Panacibacter ginsenosidivorans: one gene and its partner. The main gene of each other region encodes a partner of the protein of the gene in region 2 in a complex. Links are inferred from orthologs where the notes say so. Each region holds a gene or a part of one and is shown on either strand. Other genes may lie near its edges.

Evidence for each region.
Region 1: the proteins of lpdA (region 2) and FRZ67_RS11915 are in contact, whole or in part, in a crystal structure (PDB 1EBD), measured with the Geobacillus stearothermophilus proteins. The link is inferred for Panacibacter ginsenosidivorans from one-to-one orthologs. Residues at the interface, in WP_049624544.1 of Geobacillus stearothermophilus: Pro340, Ser341, Asp344, Tyr345, Arg403, Asp406, Val408, Glu431, Ala432, Gly433, Asp438; in WP_033016211.1 of Geobacillus stearothermophilus: Ile130, Ala131, Met132, Pro133, Arg136, Arg140, Glu141, Asn155, Arg157.

Annotation. Positions count from the first base shown.
Region 1 is NZ_CP042435.1:2,811,781-2,818,315, forward strand. What follows is about bases 3,668-6,535. They hold FRZ67_RS11915 (pyruvate dehydrogenase complex dihydrolipoamide acetyltransferase), read right to left. Parts: upstream 5,999-6,535; coding sequence 4,337-5,998; downstream 3,668-4,336. Other genes in these bases: FRZ67_RS11910 (sensor histidine kinase), read left to right, coding at 3,668-4,108; FRZ67_RS11920 (DNA polymerase III subunit gamma/tau), read right to left, coding at 6,271-6,535. In the rest of the region: FRZ67_RS11900 (hypothetical protein), read right to left, coding at 1-2,176; FRZ67_RS11905 (response regulator), read left to right, coding at 2,309-2,989; more of FRZ67_RS11910, read left to right, coding at 3,053-3,667.
Region 2 is NZ_CP042435.1:573,845-580,382, forward strand. What follows is about bases 1-2,871. They hold lpdA (dihydrolipoyl dehydrogenase), read left to right. Parts: upstream 1-666; coding sequence 667-2,076; downstream 2,077-2,871. Other genes in these bases: FRZ67_RS02265 (YggS family pyridoxal phosphate-dependent enzyme), read right to left, coding at 1-291; FRZ67_RS02270 (hypothetical protein), read right to left, coding at 482-673; FRZ67_RS02280 (OmpA family protein), read left to right, coding at 2,219-2,871. Also shown: more of FRZ67_RS02280, read left to right, coding at 2,872-3,523; FRZ67_RS02285 (phosphoenolpyruvate carboxylase), read right to left, coding at 3,797-6,376. UniProt on the Escherichia coli protein: Lipoamide dehydrogenase is a component of the glycine cleavage system as well as of the alpha-ketoacid dehydrogenase complexes.

The DNA of each region.
Region 1 (6,535 bases), 2.2 Mb from region 2 along the record:
CAATTGCATTTTTTTCCTGCAATTTTTTGTATGCCATGATAAATAATGCGCCGAGGTTTTTATGGGGCGGCACATAATCGTCGAAGAGTTCATTCTTTGCGAGTGTTTTGGAGAGACTTGCCCAAAGCTGCGGCCAGTTAAGATCTTTACCCTGGCGAACCGATTCGAGAATTAAGCTGATCATGGGGCCGTTTACCAAACCACTACCGGTTTGTTTGGAAGCTACGATCTGTGCTGCCGGGCAAATCTTTAAGATTTTATCCAGATTCTGGTAAGCACCACAACTACCAAGCAACACTACTTTGGCGGATGATGCAAGCTGATCGATGGTGGAAGGCAACCAATAACTATGCCCACGGTGTATAACAATTGTAGGGCTTATGTCTTTATTAAAAAGATAATCGTTAAGATCTGACTGTGCTTTTGCATCAAGGCTTTTGCTTTCATCAAGAGGTTTGTTTGCATATATAATAACAGGCACCCCTTTGGTAGAAGATACTGTAACCCACTCTTCGCTATTGGTAATTTTCCAATTGGCTTTACTAAAACTGTTCAGGAAACTGCTGAATACGGATTTCCCGTCTTTATCGCCATAAAAGAATTGCTGCACAATAATTTTACCTGAGGCATCCTGCAAACTTTTATTTGGCATAAAGTAAACAGGTGGTATACCCAGTACTTCTGATACATTGATATTGTTGGAAGAATCCATAGAAAGAAACAATGTATTAAGGATGCTGTAAATATCTTTTCGTTTTTCGTTATTTGTTTGCACGGCCTGCTGAATGTTCCATTGCACCTGATTAAGTATAAGGTTACGAACAGCAGGATCATTTATGCTTGCGTAGGAATTAGCAACGTCAACAGCATCTTCAAGACTTTCCGTATTATGAAGATTATTTACAAAAGCTTTCATGAGCAGTTGCGCATTGTTGTTGTCCATACGCTTTAAAAAATCATCGAGCGTATTATAGTTAGAAGCAATTTTTATCCATTTTTTAAAATGATCAAAGCGCACACTCATCAGCAATGAATCAGACTTAGGACTTTTCATGCGCTGCCAGATCCTGGGATACACGCCTTTTACATAGCTTGATGTATAGATGATTTCTTCACCTTCAACGGCCATGTAATATAATTCTTCGGGGGTAAAAGGTTCAAGTATCTTAAATCTTACACGTTCATCGTTTACATCATGGAGCCCGTTAATGGTATTAATAAAAGGATCTGCAGCTTTTTTTTGTATTTTAATACGCAGGCTCTGTGCTGCCATTGGCGTGTCTCTTCTGCGTACCATATCAGCATAATCAATGGCTGTTTGCACCAGCAGTTTATAGTACTTTACGTCATCATCCATTACAGCAGACACATTCTCGAAACTAAGTTTACCTCTGTAAAGATTATCCAGGAAAGGAAAGAGTTGCCTGCCTGATTTTAACTGCGCCATACGACTGATGATGCGTACTAATGAATCAGGATTGTTGCGAATCTTTGATGCCAGCAGGTTTGAAGCAGCTGCGTAAGTATACAAACTTTCAGGATCGCGTTTGGCTATTTGCGCCACAAGACTATCTGTAAATGGAAGCAACGGGTTTTGGCTTAACAATGGCAAGGCCTTATTCCTGTACTTATCGCAATACTTTAGCAGCACCATGTTATATGAGCGTTCAAAACCAGTATTCTGACTAAATGCTATTGTATGCAATAAAAGATTTCCGGTTTCATAAGGATATTTATAAATATTATTTTCAATAGACTCGCCCTCTCTTTCAAGTGGCATACATTCTTTGTATGCATCTAGAATATCCGGAAGCGTAGCATATTTAACAGAGTCCATTCGGCAACCAAACATATAACCGTTAAGCAGTTCTGTAAGTCCACGAAGAAATTTTATTTTCCCATTATTATCAAGTAATGAATCTGATTCTATGCCGGCACTTAATTTATCTACTCCGTCAGTAATTGTAATGGTCAGTTCATTGTTTAGGCCATTATTAGGGGTTACAGTAAAAAGACTATCTGCTTTTCCGTCCATTGCCAGTAACTTGTGCTGGGCAGCGTCTAAAGCTTCGTGAAAATATAAACGGGAAAGCGGAATATTAGTATCTGCAGAGGGTTGTGCTTTTACTGAATAAAACAGAACGAGTAATGCTATTAGTATAAAATTTCTTTTCATTAGTAATTGTAGTGCTTCTCAATATGTACTTATCCCTGCAAATTTAGCTATAGTTTTCGCTTAACAATAAGATAATGCTTTATCCGTGCCAGAATGATTTTGTAAAATTATTTTTGTGTAAAGGAATTGTTAATGGAAACCAAGGCAAAGAAAGTTTTGATAGCAGATGATGAAAAGGATATACTGGAAATAATCAGTTATAACCTTTCAGGTGAAGGATACGAGATCTATACCGCAAAAGATGGTAATGAAGCGCTTGATATGGCCAGGAAAATACATCCTGATCTTATTATCCTTGACATAATGATGCCCTATAAAACAGGTATCGAAGTTTGCCAGATATTAAGAAGCGATGAGCAGTTCAGAGAAACGCTTATTATTTTCCTCACTGCACTAAGCGATGAAACATCCCATATAAAAGGACTGGAATCAGGTGGTGACGACTACGTAAGTAAACCAATAAGCCCTAAAATTTTGGTAAGTCGCGTAAATGCACTCTTTCGAAGAATACACAAAGACACAGAAGAAAAAGCAATAACGATTGGCAATCTAATCATTGATCCTGTAAAGTTTATAGTTACACTAAAAGGCAAAGACATTATTCTTGCCAAAAAGGAATTTGAGTTACTTTATTTATTGGCATCCAAACCAGGACGTGTATTCCTTCGCAATGAAATATTGAGTCAGGTATGGGGGCAGGAAGTAATTGTTGGCGATAGAACCATCGATGTACATATACGCAAAATAAGGCAGAAGCTCAACCTTGATTGTATCACTACGGTAAAAGGCGTGGGATATAAATTCAACCTTTAGTGTTCAATACTTTTCAACGTCCATTTATGGGTTAACTGAATTCAACTAAATTGCGGTACCTGTATGGCAACGTTTAAAACAAAAAATCTTTCACCGGTTAACTTATCGCTTTTTACAGCGATGGTGCTCTCGATACCTGTAAGCATCGCTTTTTATATTGTCAGCAAAAATGTTTATGCCGGAATTGTTGCTTTGGCTGTAACACTTTTAGGTAATTATCTGCTGATACGTTTTGTACTCGAGTCTTTTATATACCGCAAAATCAAACTTATTTACAAATTTATTTACCAGACAAAAGCCAGTAAAAAAGAGGAAATGTATTATAAATACATTCTACCCAACAAAAGCATAGACGAGGTAAGAGAAGATGTAGAAGAATGGGCACAACAAAAGAAAACAGAGATAGAAACCTTGCGCAGCAATGAGAGTTTCCGTAAAGAATTTCTGCAAAATCTTTCGCATGAATTTAAAACACCCATCTTTAGTATACAGGGCTATGTAGATACACTATTAAACGGAGCCCTTGAAAATCCTGCCGTGAACAGGAAATTTTTGGAGAACACATATAAGAATGTTGAAAGAATGGTAAATCTTGTAAGTGATCTTGATGAGATAACAAAGCTTGAAAGCGGTGAGCAACCATTGTATAAAGAAAATTTTATCATCCAGGATCTGATAAAATATGTATTCGAAACCCTTTCTCTAAAAATGGTGGAGCGTAATATAAAAGCCGGCATAAAAAAAGGATGTGAACAACCGGTATTTGTTTTTGCCGATAAAGAAAAGATAGGCCGGGTGTTAACCAATCTTGTTGAGAATGCCGTTAAATACGGAAGCCATGGTGGCAACATCGTTGCCAGTGTATACAACACAGACGATCGTCATGTGCTTATTGAAATAAGTGACGATGGCATTGGCATTTCCGAAGAACATTTGCCCCGCATCTTTGAACGTTTCTATCGTACAGATACAGGCCGCAGCAGAAATGTAGGCGGTACGGGCCTGGGACTTTCCATTTGCAAACATATCATCGAAGCGCATGGGCAAACCATCCATGTACGCAGCAAACCAGATGTAGGAACTACCATTGGCTTTACACTCGAAGCAAGGAAAATGTAATTTTTTATGATACCAGCTTTTATACCTTGTAGCATCTTTGTTGCGTCGCATTACGTTCATCACCTGTACTAATATTCAGCTTTTATTTAACGGATACTAATGTTGCCATATTTGCTACAGTACAAGAGTGCGACGCAACAACTGCTGCTCAAAGAACAGCAAGCTTAGTTCATAAAAATAAAAAAGTGAGCAGTTAACTCACCTTTTATATTCAACTCAATTTCACTTTTAGATCATCATTCTCAAAGGCTCTTCCAGCAAGCTTTTCAGCGTTTGCAGGAATGCCGATCCTGTTGCGCCATCTACCACGCGGTGGTCGCAGCTCAGGGTCACTTTCATCACATTACCCGGAACGATTGCACCATTCTTAACCACAGGTTCCTGTGATATTCCACCTACCGCAAGAATACATGCATCCGGCGGATTGATGATGGCAGTGAACTGGTCAATACCAAACATACCGAGATTAGAGATAGTAAATGTGCTGCCTTCCCAATCTGCAGGCTGCAGCTTTTTATCTTTTGCTTTTTGTGCGTAGTCTTTTACTTCGGCGGCAATCTGGCTCAAAGATTTTGTGTCTGCAAATCTTATTACAGGAACCAGCAAGCCTTCATCAACAGCAACTGCAACACCAATATTTACATGATAATTGGTTCTTATTTTATCCCCTAACCAGCTGCTGTTTACTTTTGGATGCTGCTTTAACGCAACAGCTACAGCCTTCAGCACAAGATCATTAAAACTGATCTTCACTTTGCTCATTTCATTAAGCTTACCACGGGCAGCCACACATGCATCCATATCAATACTCATGGTAAGATAGAAGTGCGGCGCAGTAAATAAGCTTTCGCTTAAACGACGGGCAATGGTCTTGCGCATTTGAGAAACCGGTGTCTCCACAAAATTTTCCTGGCCCGCCGGTACAGATGGTGCGGCTGGCGCAGCAGCTTTTGCTGCCGGAGCGGCGGCTGCAGGTGCAGCAGATGGTGTAAAGCTGTCTACATCACTTTTAGTGATCCTTCCATTATCGCCACTGCCTTTCACATATTTAAGGTCTATGCCTTTTTCTGATGCAATCTTTTTGGCAAGTGGCGAAGCAAATATTCTTCCTTCATTTACCACTTGTTGTTCTGCAGCGGGTGCTGATGAAGCTGCCGCAGCAGGTGAAGCTGTTTCAATTTTTGGCGCAGCTTCGGTTTTAGCAGCAGGTGCAGCAGTACCGCCACCGTTCTTCAAAGCATTCACAACACCATTCACATCAAAACCTTCTTTGCCAATAATGCAAAGTAAATCATTCACCTGTATCTTTTCTCCGGCTTTTGCACCCTGGTATAATAAGATACCTTCTTTATAACTTTCCAGTTCCATGGTGGCTTTATCTGTTTCAATATCAGCCAGCACTTCGCCTTTTTTTACAACATCTCCAACATTTTTATGCCAACCGGCTATTACGCCTTCGGTCATTGTATCGCTCAAACGCGGCATTAATACTACTTCTTCCATTGATGAAACATCAACAGCAGCAGTTTCTTTTTTGGGAGCAGCTTCTTCCTTTTTTGGTTCTTCTTTTTTTGGAGCTTCTTCAACTTTTGGCGCAGCAGCCCCATTTCCGCCACCTGCATGTTGTGCAACTAAAGCACTTACATCCTCACCGGCTTTACCAATGATTGCCAGCAGGTCATTTACCTGTAGTTTGCCACCTTTATCAGCGCCTACGTGCAGCAGCGTGCCTTCCTGGTAGCTTTCCAGTTCCATGGTAGCTTTATCCGTTTCTATTTCAGCTAAAAGATCACCTTTCTTAACTGCATCGCCTGGTTTTTTGTGCCATGCAGCAATTACACCTTCAGTCATGGTGTCGCTCAAACGGGGCATTAAAATCACTTCTGCCATTGGTATATATGATTTAAATATTCTTTTTTTGCTTTTTGTAACCGGCTGCAATGCTACTATTGTACTTCGGTTGTGTCACTCACTTATACTTAAGGAACGCTTTGCAGCAATTTTTTTCGAGCCGTGAAATTACAGTAAAATGCAATAGATACAAGTTAGTGTTCGGTTTTTTGTAAAGATGCATGCAACGGTTATTCGATATGCAATGGTATGCTGTACAAGAGTGCGACGCAACAACAGATGCCCAAGGATGAAATGCCGGGTTCAAAAGATTAATAATCAAGCTCCAGCCGCAATTTATCTTTTAACTCTTTAAGCAATGGATATTGCTCTGCTAATTTTTCGAAACGCTGGCGGCTGTTTAGCGAAAGATGCGCCGGCACTGCATCCTGTTCGCCCTCTTCAACCAAAACCTTGAAAGTTATGCTGCGGTTATTGAATGCCTGTTGAATAAAATCGGCCAGCAACATTTTCTCCTGCTCAATAAACCGTTGCTGCGTAAGCGCATTCACCGTTACGGTAAAAAAGTTGTCGGCT
Region 2 (6,538 bases):
CTGTAATAATTTTAAGCTATCCACTCCATGTATCAGGTGTACAAAAGGCGCTATGTATTTTACTTTATTGCTTTGTAAATGACCAATAAAATGCCAGCGAATATCTTTAGGTAGCGCAGTTTCTTTATCTGTAAGTTCCTGCACATAATTCTCACCAAAATCGCGCTGGCCAAGCTTATATAAGGCCAATATATCTTCCGCAGGTTTTGTTTTGCTTACTGCAACAAGTGTTACTTTTTTTTCACTTAATTCTTTTATCAATTGCTCGTATGCTGCCGTATTTATTGCCATGCCAATCTTTTTTGTAAAGATAAATGGGTGTGCGGAGAGAAAAATATTTATGAGCCGGGCATTTGTATTTTATAGCGTCGCCTGTTGTGTCACTCACTGCATCGTTCGGAACTATTTTGATCAGGTTAGAAGTGAAAAGTCAAAACTTTTGCATCTTTCATTTTTTACTTTTGCCTTTTCACTGATGCAATCAGTACCGGTGTATAAGGGTGCGACGCAACGTAAGACCAATAGCAGCAATGCTGCCGGCAACCAAAATAAATACACATAATATGCTATCTTTTGCTATTTGATAATTAGCAAGTAAATTCGCACCCGCTAATGTCATGAACAATGACAGCATGATTTTCTGATCATCTAAAACTATCAACAGATATGGCATACGACGTTATTGTGCTTGGCAGCGGTCCTGGTGGATATCCTGCCGCTATACGTGCATCTCAGTTAGGATTTTCAGTGGCAATTATTGAAAAGGAAAGCCTTGGTGGTATATGTTTGAATTGGGGCTGTATTCCAACCAAAGCACTTCTAAAAAGTGCACAGGTTTTCGAATACATGAAACACAGTAAAGACTATGGTATTATTTCCGGCGATGTGCAGGCAGACTTTGGCGGCGTTATAAAAAGAAGCCGTGGAGTTGCCGATAAGATGAGTAAAGGCGTACAGTTCCTGATGAAGAAAAACAAGATAGATGTGGTGATGGGATATGGCAAAATAAAAGCCAAGGGACAGGTAGAAGTAACCGCTGCAGACGGGACTAAAAAAATAATTGAAGGCAAATACATCATCATTGCAACAGGTGGCCGCAGCCGCGAACTGCCCACCCTTAAACAGGATGGCAAAAAAGTAATTGGTTACCGCGAAGCAATGGTATTGCCGCAGCAGCCAAAAAGCATGATCATTGTGGGTAGCGGTGCGATAGGTGTAGAGTTTGGTTATTTCTATAGCAGCCTTGGAACAAAAGTTACTATTGTGGAATTTATGCCAAGGGTTGTGCCTGTTGAAGATGAAGACATTTCAAAAGAACTGGAAAAACAACTAAAGAAACAAGGCATTGACATAATGACCAGCGCTTCTGTTGAAAGTGTTGATACAGGTGGCGCCGGTGTAAAAGCATTGGTAAAAAAACAAGACGGCAGTACTGTAACACTTGAAGCAGATATAGTTTTAAGCGCTGTTGGTGTGGTAGCTAATATTGAAAATATTGGCCTTGAAGAAACAGGTGTAAAAACAGACAAGGGCAGAATAACTACTGATAAGTATTTTCAAACAAATGTGCCCGGCATATTTGCCATTGGCGATTGTACACCTAACCAGGCATTGGCACATAAAGCCAGCAAAGAAGGTATTAACGCTGCTGAATATATCGGCTATCTTGAAAAGAAATTCCATCATCAACCAGAACCTATTGATTATGGTAATGTACCAGGATGCACCTATTGCTCTCCTGAAATTGCCAGTGTAGGTATGACGGAGAAAGCAGCAAAGGAAGCAGGCTACGAAATCAAAGTGGGTAAGTTCCCGTTCATGGCCAGTGGTAAAGCAAGTGCATCAGGCGCTACTGAAGGTTTTGTAAAAGTAATTTATGATGCCAAGTATGGCGAGTTCCTTGGTTGCCATATGATCGGTAATAATGTTACTGAAATGATAGCCGAAGCAGTTACTGCACGCAGGTTAGAAACAACAGCACACGAAATATTAAATGCCATTCACCCGCACCCAACCATGAGCGAAGGTTTAAAAGAGGCTACAGCAGCAGCTTATGGAGAAGCAATAGACATTTAATGTATCTGAGTTCCATTTTAGTTGACATTAAATAGAACTTTGTTTGATGTAATATTTTTAATAGGTTGGTATAATATTGATTTTATTATGTCCAACCTATTTTAGTCCTGTCACGTTTATCTTTAATATTAAATGCTTACACATGAGAAAAAAACTAACACTACCATTATGCTCCTGTCTGTTACTGGCCACAGGAGTCTTTGCACAGGTTGAAAAAAAACCTTCATCTTTAGGATTTAGTATTGGCTTTGCTGATTTCATCGCTGTTCAGGATATAAAAAACACTTCTATCAGTGATGCACAGATCGGGGGTTTCAGTAAAATGAACAGCTCATTTGTGGCGCAGTACTGGAAAGGCTTAACAAAAAACCTTGATGTTTCAGTTGCGTACACAGGTTCATTTATAAACAGGCTGCCATCTACTTTTCCGCATAAGCCTGTTGATTATTTTCACGCACTGGGTGCCGCTGTAAATCTGAAAATGTTTCAAGAAAAAGCTCCGGTAAATCCATTCTTAACGGCAGGTGTTGAAGGTTATAACTATAAAGATAACTGGGGTGTACAGTCACCACTAGGATTGGGGTTACAATTGAACCCATTCAGAGGAAATGCTAATTTCTTATTACAGGCTCAATACAAACTTAGTTACAGCGATAAAAATGTAAACCATCTGTTCTATTCTTTTGGTGTACTTGCTCCGCTTACAGAACCAAAAGCAAAACCTGTTGTAGTAGCAGCTCCACCGCCACCTGCAGATACAGACATGGATGGCGTTATTGATGCCGATGATAAATGCCCAACAGTGGCGGGTCTTGCAAAATACAATGGCTGTCCTATACCTGATACAGATAAAGACGGCATAAATGATGAAGCAGATAAATGCCCTAACGTTGCTGGCCTTGCTAAATACAATGGTTGCCCTATACCTGATACAGATAAAGATGGCGTAAATGATGAAGAAGATAAATGCCCTACTGTAGCTGGCTTCCCAAGATATAACGGATGCCCTATACCTGATACAGACGGTGACGGTGTAAACGATGAGAATGACAGGTGCCCAACAGAAGCAGGCCCTGCGGATAACAATGGTTGCCCACGTCTTGAACAGTTTAATTTCAACGCCAAGAATGTGCAGTTTGCTACAGGAAAAGCGACGCTTACAAAAGGCGCAACAACAGAGCTTGATAAACTGGTAACTATTTTAAATGCACATCCTACACTTAAACTTTCTATAGATGGCTATACTGATAACACCGGTAAACAAGCTACCAATCTTACACTTTCTCAAAAAAGAGCAGATGCGGTAAAAGCATATCTTGCCAAAAAAGGAATTTCTGCAGACATATTAACTGCGACAGGTCATGGAATTGATAATCCTGTTGCCGATAATAAAACTGCTGCAGGCAGAGCTCTCAACAGAAGAGTTGAATTTAGCGTTGTACAATAAATATTTTTAGTTCATTTTATAAAAAATGCTCCAATTATTTGGAGCATTTTTTATTTAGTAAGTTTTTTATGAACCTTGCATTTGCTTTTCATGGCATCAACTGTTGCGTCGCACTCTTGTACTTAGGAACAAGAGTCAACAAGCCATTAGCCAAAAAAGTAATAGTTTTTGACTTTAATAATTAATTGTTTTGTTCATTAAAGTTCGGAATGCACAAGTGAGTGACACAACAATTGATGCCATGAAAAAAACAAAAGCCGGTAAACAAATTATCTATGCAGAATTTCTTCCCGCATTGATGATACCAAAAGAACAACGCATGGCTAATTTACCATAGGTATCTTTTATGGGTGTTTGTATCAACTGCTCTTCCATATTGCGCACTTTTGATAATGCATATTGTTGTATGGTTACGAGTGGCAATACAATTCTTTCACGCATGCTGATAGATAACTGATCTACGGGATAGTCTGCCATTAACTCATGATTGCCTGAAAGCTTGAGTACGTAACGAATAGAGAGCTCATACTCGTGGTATGTTTTGCTCCATATTTCGCCATACTTGGGATGTTGGGAAAGATATTCTGTAAGCGGGAAATAAGATTTCTTCATCGCCATCTCGCAGTTATCAATAAGCGTTTTAAAGAAGAGTGATTCTTTGTACAGCTTCTGCACTTGTTTCCATTTTCCGGCTTCTTCCATTTTCTTTAGCGCAGTACCTACACCATAATAACCGGTAACGTTTTGTTTCAACTGGCTCCATGCGCCCACGTAAGGTATAGCACGCAGGTCTTTTAGTGTAAGCTTTGCAGAACCACCACGTTTTGCAGGGCGGCTGCCAATATTTGTTTCTGCATAAAAACGTAACGGGCTTACCTGTGCAAGGTATTCTACAAAATAAGGATGTTCTTTAAGATCGATATATGCTTTGTAACTGTTGTCTGCAAGTGTTTGCAACAACTCTTCTTCTTCTTTATTGAGTGTTATTTCTTTTGTTGAAAATAATTCGTTGGTAATACCAGCATGTATCAGTTGTTCTATGTTAAACTGTGCAGCTTCTATGGTTCCAAAACTGGAACTTACCGTTTGGCCCTGCACAGTCAGTTGTATTTCTTTGTTAGAAATATCTTTACCCATAGAGGCATAGAACTTATGCGTCTTGCCACCACCCCTTGCCGGTGGACCACCACGACCATCAAAGAATATCACATCAAGATCGTATTGTTTGGATATACGCGTTAATTCCTGTTTTGCTTTGTAGATACCCCAGTTAGCCATTAGATAACCACCGTCTTTAGTTCCATCAGAAAAACCAAGCATGATGGTTTGTGTATTGCCACGTTTCTGCAGATGATTGCGGTACACTTTGTTCTCATAAAGAATACGCATTACACCGGCGGCATTTTCAAGATCGTCTATTGTTTCAAACAGTGGAATAATATCTATGGTAAGTTCTTCAGCATCCCAGCCAGAAAGCATAAACAGACCAAATACTTCCATTACATTCAATGCACTGTTGCACTGGCTTATGATGTAACGATTGCAGCCTTGTTCTCCATTTGTTTTTTGAATTGACTTAGCAGCCTGCATGCTAAGGATGGTGTCTTTGTATAATTCATTTTCCAAAACTTCGATAGGCATGGCTGCATTGATATTCTGCAATACAGCAATCTTTTCTTCATCACTCATATCTGTATATCCGGGAGGAAGAATATTGCTTAGAGTAGCAATTGTATCCAATACTTTTCCGTGAATTGTACTGTCCTGGCGCAGATCGAGTGACGCGAAGAACAAACCAAATATCTCTACTTTGCTTATCACATTATCCAGCAAATGAAGGAACAAACCATTGTGTTGTTCAATCAATATTTTCCTTGCTGTCAGTAAAGTGTGCAGTATTTCTTTTTGAGAAATATTTGCTTTATGGCCGGGTACAAAAAGATTATCATAAAGTTTCTTTTCCAGTTCCATACAACGTTCCTCTACTCCTTTGAAAGTAAGACGGCGTTTCAATCTTCTTACTGAAAAATAGTAGGAACGTAATATTCCATTACGTAATGCATCTGCAACTTTCAATGTTATATCGGCTGTTACAAAAGGGTTCCCATCTCTGTCGCCACCTGGCCAGAAACCCATTCTTATAACTGGGTTTTTTGTTTGAATGGAATCACCATATTGATCTTTCATGGTCATCAATATGGCGCCCGCTGCCTGGTAAAATACATTCTCCAAAAACCATAATAAACTCACAGCCTCATCATAAGGTGTAGGCTTTTGTTTTTTTAGGAATGGCGTCTTACCTAACTGCTGCAGGTACATGTTTATCATAGCTGCATTTTCTTCAACGAGTGCTTCTGAAAGATCATTGATGATGCCCAACACTTCACCGGGATAAAATTGTGTAGGATGTGCAGTCAGGACAAGACGTACAGAAAAATCTTTCAGTTTTTCTGACAGCTCTTCTTTCTTCTGTGTTTGCGATACTTCTGATTGCAGATGCTTTAACGTACCCGGACCATTGATATCATTTACATGTTTGAATGCGGCATCTTCAAGTGCATCAAACAACACTACCTGTCTTTCGGTATATTGAATAAACCTGAACAACAGGTCTATAAATTCCTGTTCCTTTTTGTAAGATGTATATTGGGAGAGAAAACTGTCAACAATTTCTATGGGGCTTTGTTTCTTTAAAAAACCTTCTTCACAATGAATGAGAAAAAGAGAAAGTAACACCCCTGTTTTCTCAATGCGGTGGAATGGCAGCGACGTAAATAAACTATTGTATAACTGGAAACGTATACCTACGAGGTTCCTGAATTGCTGCAATGCACTATTGGAATATATCTCCATACTACTATAAAATTTTCATACTTTATGCAGGCAATCAACGAAGGTTGTGAAGATAATATAAAATCGTAATAACAATTGTAAGCATCAGCAATTGAAAATATTTTTTATGGTACCAGCGGCGAGTTAGATGGCATCGCCGGTTGTGTCACTCACTTGTACGCT